2 regions of the Pseudomonas trivialis genome follow, and region 1 is predicted to be linked to the other one. Evidence: riboswitches for the same ligand, from Rfam matches in the RefSeq annotation. Region 1 holds a riboswitch; the other holds the start of a gene.
The links. Region 1 has a riboswitch for cobalamin ahead of cobW (cobalamin biosynthesis protein CobW). Riboswitches for the same ligand answer to the same signal wherever they lie in the genome.
Positions count from the first base shown of each region.

Region 2: it holds a riboswitch for cobalamin, as region 1 does, so the genes downstream of both, cobO (cob(I)yrinic acid a,c-diamide adenosyltransferase) here and cobW (cobalamin biosynthesis protein CobW) in region 1, are expected to answer to the same signal.

Region 1 covers NZ_CP142151.1:2,207,204-2,210,982, forward strand. Annotated here, with positions in the region: gene VRB54_RS09920 (M10 family metallopeptidase C-terminal domain-containing protein) at 1-1,151, shown strand, start outside; cobalamin riboswitch at 1,203-1,402, shown strand; gene cobW (cobalamin biosynthesis protein CobW) at 1,496-2,557, shown strand; gene cobN (cobaltochelatase subunit CobN) at 2,561-3,779, shown strand, end outside.
Region 2 covers NZ_CP142151.1:3,858,142-3,861,920, forward strand. Annotated here, with positions in the region: gene bluB (5,6-dimethylbenzimidazole synthase) at 1-104, opposite strand, end outside; gene VRB54_RS16805 (cobyrinate a,c-diamide synthase) at 101-1,456, opposite strand; gene cobO (cob(I)yrinic acid a,c-diamide adenosyltransferase) at 1,453-2,064, opposite strand; cobalamin riboswitch at 2,145-2,399, opposite strand; gene VRB54_RS16815 (sorbosone dehydrogenase family protein) at 2,499-3,779, shown strand, end outside.

The DNA.
Region 1 (3,779 bases):
ACATTGATCCGGTGGAAACCAGGTTCAATAAAACGCAACAGGAACAGGCCCGTCTTTCAATGCAGTCCTGGTCTGATATTGCAAATATCGAGTTCGAGGAAGACGCCGTTGCGCCCGAGGCCCTGTTACGTTTCGTCAATAGCTCGGAGACAACCTTTGCCGATGCCATGTTTTCCGAAACTTCTGGGCGGGTGCGCCTGAACTCAAGCCACTGGGTCAATCGCGCGCCCTCCGTAAACGGCTATGGGCGCCAAACGCTGACCCACGAAATCGGCCACTTGCTGGGCGCTGCCCATACCGGTGACTACGACGCGTCGCGGGGCCCGAGCAACTACACAGAGCATGCCGTTTTTGCAGAGGACAGCCGGGCCTACTCGGTCATGAGCTATTTCGAAGCGAGCAATACGGATCATGATCACCAGGGCGAGTACGCCTCGGCACCGTTGATGACTGACATTGCCTGGGCCCAAAAGGCCTACGGCGCCAATTACAAGACCCGTAACACGGATACCACCTACGGCTTCAATTCCAATACCCGGCGAGACGATCTTTCACTGGTATCCCCGCGGGACGGCGCCGTTTTCTGCGTCTGGGACGGCGGCGGTAACGATACGCTGGATTTCTCCGGCTATTACCAGAATCAGGTGATCAATCTGAATGCTGAAACCTTCTCCAATGTCGGCGGGAAGAAGGGCAATGTCTCCATCGCCAGGGACGTTACCGTGGAGAACGCTATCGGCGGTTCCGGCAACGATGTGTTGACCGGCAACGCCGCCGACAACCGGCTTGAAGGCGGTGGCGGCGCCGATCGTCTGCAGGGCGGCGCAGGCCGCGATACCTTCGTGTACGACACCGCCACCGATTCGACGTTACGCAGCACCGACCTGTTGACGGACTTCGTCACCGGCCAGGATAAAATCGATATTTCCGGATTGCTGCGCAAGCATGGCCTCCACGACCTCACTTTCGTCAACCGGCTTTCCGGCCGACCAGGGGAGGCGGGGCTGGGCTACGATCCGCAAAAAAACGAGTCGTGGCTGGTGCTTGACCTGACAGGCAATGGCGAAATTGATTTCTACGTTGAAAGCCAGGGGCGCATCGCGCTCGCCGACATCGTGACGGATGTGCCCATCAAACATCGCTATGTGTAGATCGGCGTGCGGGTCCCGGGTTTCCGACATTGACCGCTTGCCATGCACTGCGTAGCCTTGCGGGTTCGAGGTTCTTCGGCCCAGGCCGAAGCTAAGAAGGGAACGCGGTTCAAGCCGCGGCTGCCCCCGCAACTGTGAAGGGTTCTGCTGACTGCCACGCCACTGCCGATCCGGCGGGAAGGCGCAGTTGGCGCCGGTCGCAAGACCCGCAAGCCCCAAGCCAGGAGACCTGCCTCGCAACCGATTTTCCAATTAAACCGGGCGGGGTGATCCGGTGACGAAATCCGCTGCTGCGCGCCGTCGCAGGGCCACTCGTCCCGTATGCCCGCCCCAAAGGGCATCCGATGAAAACACTGGCCAAACTTCCCGTCACCATCGTCACCGGCTTCCTCGGCTCGGGCAAGACCACCCTGTTGCGCCACATGCTCGACAACGCCCAGGGCCGCCGCATTGCGGTGATCGTCAACGAGTTCGGCGAGCTGGGCATCGACGGTGAAATCCTCAAACAGTGCTCCATCGGTTGCACCGAGGAAGAAGCCAACGGCCGCGTGTATGAACTGGCCAACGGCTGCCTGTGCTGCACCGTGCAGGAAGAGTTCTTCCCGGTGATGCGCGAACTGGTTGCCCGTCGCGGCGACCTTGACCATATCCTTATTGAAACCTCGGGCCTGGCCCTGCCAAAACCCTTGGTGCAGGCCTTCCAATGGCCGGAAATCCGCAGCGCCTGCACCGTGGACGCGGTAATCACCGTGGTCGACAGCCCGGCCGTGGCCGCCGGCACCTTTGCCGCCTTCCCGGACCAGGTCGATGCCCAGCGCAAGCTCGACCCGAACCTGGATCACGAATCGCCGCTGCACGAACTGTTCGCCGACCAACTGGCCAGCGCCGACCTGGTGATCCTCAACAAGGCCGACCTGATCAGCCCCGAAGACCTGGCCCGCGTGCGTCTGGAAGTCGCCGAAGAGCTGCCGCCGGCGGTCAAGGTCATCGAAGCCAGCAGCGGCCGTGTGCCGTTGGACGTACTGATCGGCCTGGGCGCCGGCTCCGAAGAACACATCGACGCGCGCCACAGCCATCACGATGCGCACCACGAAGGTGAAGACGACCACGATCACGACGCCTTCGACTCCATCTCCATCGACCTGCCGCAAGCCGACGAAGCCCTGCTGCTCGACGCCCTGACCCAGTTGGTGGTGCAGCACGGCATCCTGCGTATCAAGGGTTTTGCCGCCATTCCCAACAAACCTATGCGCCTGCTGATCCAGGGCGTGGGTACCCGCTTTGACAAGCACTTCGACCGCGCCTGGGGTGCCGACGAAGCGCGCATCACGCGCCTCGTGCTGATTGGCCAGGAACTGGACGCCGTTGGCCTCGAAGCGCAACTGCGCGCCGCGCTCAGCGTTTAATCCATGCACCTGCTAAGGACCCAGCCCGGTGGTTTCGTCTCGGACGACAATATTGCCGACCTTGGACAGACCCCCGCTGAACTGGTGATCCTGTGCAGCGGCGACTCGAGCCTGGCACTGCTGGCCGAAGCGGCCCGGCAGTTGCCCGACGACTACCCCAGCCTGCGCCTGGCCAACCCGATGCAGGTGCAGAACCACGCCTCGGTCGACCTCTACGTGGACCAGGTGCTGCGCCACGCCAAGGTGATCCTGATCTCGCTGCATGGCGGCATCGGCTATTGGCGCTATGGCGTCGAGCGCCTGGTGGCATTGGCCGAGCGCGGCGTGCAGCTGATTCTGGTGCCGGGGTGCGACCGCCCGGACCCGGAGCTGGGCAGCCTGAGCACCGTCGGAGTGCAGGAGCGCGACCGTCTGTGGCACTTCCTGCGCCAGGGCGGTTTGGGCAATGCACTGAATTTCTATCGCTGCCTGGCTTCGGGATACCTGGGCCGCGACTATGGGTGGGCCGAGCCGCAGACCCTGCCGCGGACTGCCATTTATCACCCGCATAACGCCAATGCCGCGCTGCAGGACTGGCAGGCAGCGTGGCGCGCTGATCTGCCGGTCGCAGCGGTACTGTTCTACCGCTCGCATTTGCAGGCGGCCAACACCGGTTTTATCGACGTGTTCTGTCAACGCTTGCAGGCGGCGGGCCTCAACCCGCTGCCGATGGCGGTGGCCAGCCTCAAAGAGCCCGGCTGCCTCGCGGTGGTCGAGGACCTGCTCGACGAAGTACAGGCGGCGGTGATCCTCAACACCACCGGATTTGCCCAGTCCAGCCCCGAAGCACCGCATCTGCGCCCGTTTCGTCGCAATATCCCGGTGATCCAGGCGATCTGCGCGCAAGACAACCAGCCCGGCTGGGAAGCCAGCGCACAGGGTCTCGGCCCGCGCGACCTGGCGATGCATATCGCCTTGCCGGAGCTGGACGGGCGCATCATCAGCAGGCCCATCAGCTTCAAGGACCTGGCCTGGCGCAGCGAGCGCAGCCAGTCGGACGTGGTGTGCTACCGCGCCGCGCCCGAGCGCATGGACTTCGTCGCCGAGCTGGCGCGACGCTGGGTCGAACTGGCGCGGGTGCCCAACGGCGACAAACGCATCGCGCTGATCCTCGCCAACTACCCGACCCGCGACGGCCGCATCGGCAATGGCGTGGGCCTGGACACTCCGGCCGCCGCGCTGA
Region 2 (3,779 bases), 1.7 Mb from region 1:
TCGGGTGTGACCGTGCCACCGCTGAAGTGACGCATGTCACGGCGTTCGGCGATGGCGCGGTAGACGGCGTCGCGCTCGGCCTGGGGGAATGCGTGGTCGGTCATGGCCCTGTCGCGGGCAAGCCCGCTCCCACCGTTTGATCTGTGAACGCTGTCTTGAGGTCCGGCGCAAAAAGCGCGGCCACCGCCGCCGGATTCGACGGAAAGTAAAAGTGCACATAGGAAGCGGTCATGCGTCCCTGCCGATACACCGCCTCGGCGCCGCGCCCGCCATTGGGGCTCAGGCCACGGGCGATCGGCTGCCACTCGGTGCTGGTCAAGGAGTGGTGATAGGTATGCCCGCGCAACGTGCCCTCCGGCAGCTCGACACTCTGCAGCGCCAGCGCTGCCAGTTTTTTCTGCATCACCGCATCGCCCTGCAACAGGCCCACCAGTTCGGCGCGGGTGCCGTCGACGTCGGTGAGCGAGTCGAGCAGGTACAACATGCCCCCACACTCGGCGAGCAAGGGTTTGTTCGCCGCGTGATGGGCGCGAATGGACGCGAGCATCGAGGTATTGTGCGACAGCGCCTGGTGGTGCAGCTCCGGGTAACCACCGGGCAGGTAGAGGCTGTCGGCCTCAGGCAGCTGGCTATCGTGGAGCGGAGAAAAGAACGTCAGCTCGGCGCCCATCGCCCGCAACAGGTCCAGGCTGGCGCCATAGGTGAAGGCAAACGCTTCGTCCCGAGCAATGGCAATGCGCACGCCGGCGAGCAGCGGCTCGGCCTCGATCATTTCAGGCACGGCAAAGGTCACCGGCGGCGGCACCGCCACTTCGCAACTGCTGCCCAAGGCCTGGGCGGCGGCGTCCAGGCGCGCGTCGAGGTCATTGAGTTCACTGGCCTGCACCAGGCCCAGGTGGCGGCTGGGCAGTTCGATACCGGTCTCGCGGGACAGCGCGCCGTACCAGCGCAGGCCTTCGGTGAGGCTGCCTTCGAGCAGTTGCGCATGGCGCAGGGTACCGACCCGGTTGGCCAGTACGCCAGCGAACGGTAGATCCGGCTGGTAGCGCGCCAGGCCCAGAGCCAGTGCGCCGAAAGTCTGCGCCATGGCGGTGCCGTCGATCACGCCGAGCACCGGCACGCCGAAATGTCGCGCCAGGTCGGCGCTGGAGGGCGTGCCGTCGAACAGGCCCATGACGCCTTCAATCAGAATAAGGTCGGCCTCGCCCGCCGCTTCCCACAACAGGCGACGACTTTCCTGCTCGCCCACCATCCACATGTCCAACTGATACACCGGCGCACCACTGGCGCGCTCGTGGATCATCGGGTCGAGGAAGTCCGGGCCGCACTTGAACACGCGCACCTTGCGCCCAAGGTTGCGGTGCAAGCGTGCCAGGGCGGCAGTCACAGTGGTTTTGCCCTGGCCGGACGCCGGTGCGGCGATCAGAACGGCCGGGCAATGACGGGGCTGATTCAAAGTTCGACGCCCTTCTGAGCCTTGATACCGGCCTGGAATGCGTGCTTGAGCATGCCCATTTCGGTGACGGTATCGCCCATTTCAATCAGCTCGGGCTTGGCGCCACGGCCGGTGACCACCACGTGTTGCATCGGCGGGCGGGCCTGCAGGTCGCTGAGGACCTGATCGAGGTTGAGGTAGCCGTGCTTGAGGGCGATGTTCAGTTCGTCCAGCACCACCAGGCCGATGGAGGGGTCTTGCAGCATCGCCCGGGACACCGCCCAGGCGGCCTCGGCGGCGGCGATGTCGCGCTGGCGGTCCTGGGTTTCCCAGGTGAAGCCTTCGCCCATCACGTGAAAGCGCACCTGCTCGGGGAAACGGCGGAAGAACATCTCTTCGCCGGTGCTGAAACGCCCCTTGATGAACTGCACCACGCCGCACTGCATGCCATGGCCCATGGCGCGGGCCAGCATGCCGAAGGCCGAGCTGCTCTTGCCTTTGCCGTTGCCGGTGAGCACCAGCAGCAAGCCGCACTCATTCGGCGAATTGGCGATGCGCTCGTCGATCACGGCTTTTTTGCGCAGCATGCGCGCCAGATGGCGCTCGTCGCGTTCGGGGGAATCGGTCATGGCAGCTCTCCGTTGGGGCTGGACAAAAACGGCGGGCAGGAAACAAGCGCATACAGACAGCCAAGCATCGCCCACCGTGATGCTGTTGAATGTTCAAGGCCGGTCTCCGGACTCATGAGCGGCGCCTGCACGTATCAAGCGCAGGCAGGCCGGCGGCGCGCCTTCCCATATCGCGCACGATACAGTGGCAAACAGCACCGTTTTGACTCATTTACCGTTGCGGGGGCAGCGCCGGGATCGCGGCAGCACTGTGTACAAGTGCGCTCACTCACCGGCTTCCCTGTTTCACTCTGTCGACGCACGCGCCACGGAGCACCTGGAACAAGCGGCGAAGGTTAGTGGGTTGGGGGTGGAGCGTCAATTAAAGCTGGCCTGGCACTTGAACCATCCCGCGCAGGCAATCCTCTACCCTTACAGGCATTCAGGAGAAAATCATGCATAAAACAAGACTCGCCCTACTCATCATGCTCGCCGGCACCCTCGCCGCCTGCGGTGAAAGCTCGACGTTGCAGGTCTCGGATGGCACCGGGCCGTCGCCCAAATTGCCGCAGCCGAACAAGACGCTGATCCCCACCGTGAACATCGCACCGGCCATCGGCTGGCCTGAAGGCGCCAAGCCGACGGCCGCCGCCGGCACTCAGGTGGCCGCGTTCGCCGAAGGCCTGGACCACCCGCGCTGGCTGTATGTGTTGCCCAATGGCGACGTGCTGGTGGCCGAAACCAACGCGCCGCCCATGCCGGATGATGCCAAGGGTATTCGCGGCTGGGTGATGGAAAAAGTCATGGGCCGCGCCGGCGCTGGCGTGCCGAGCCCGAACCGCATCACTCTGCTGCGCGATGCCGACCATGACGGTGTGGCCGAGACACGCACAGTGTTCCTGGAAAATCTCAACTCGCCATTCGGCATGACCCTGGTGGGCAACGACCTCTACGTGACCGACTCGGACAAACTGCTGCGCTTTGCCTATCAGCCGGGCGAAACCGCGATCAAAACCCAGGGCACAACGGTCGTCGATTTGCCGGGCGGCCCGCTGAACCACCACTGGACAAAAAACGTGGTGGCGAGCAAGGACGGCAGCAAGCTGTACGTGAGTGTCGGCTCCAACAGTAACGTCGGCGAAAACGGCCTGGAAGCCGAACAAGGCCGCGCAGCGATCTGGGAAGTTGACCGCGCCACCGGCCAGCACCGGATTTTCGCCTCAGGCTTGCGCAACCCCAACGGCATGGCCTGGGAACCGCAAAGCGGCAAACTGTGGACGGCAGTCAACGAGCGCGACGAAATCGGCAGCGACCTGGTGCCGGACTACATCACTTCGGTCAAGGATGGCGGCTTTTATGGCTGGCCGTTCAGTTACTACGGTCAGCATGTGGATGTGCGCGTGACGCCGCAGCACCCGGAGCTTGTCGCCAAGGCCATTGCGCCGGACTACGCCGTGGGCCCGCATACCGCTTCACTGGGCCTGACCTTTGCCGAAGGCAGTAAACTCCCGGCGCCATTCAGCAACGGCGCGTTCATCGGCCAGCACGGCTCGTGGAACCGCAAGCCGCACAGTGGCTACAAGGTGATCTTCGTGCCGTTCGAAGGCGGGCAACCCAAGGGGCAGCCGGTGGACGTGCTGACCGGCTTCCTCGACAAGGACGAGAAAGCCATGGGCCGGCCGGTGGGCGTGGTGATCGATCAGCAGGGGGATCTGCTGGTGGCTGATGATGTGGGG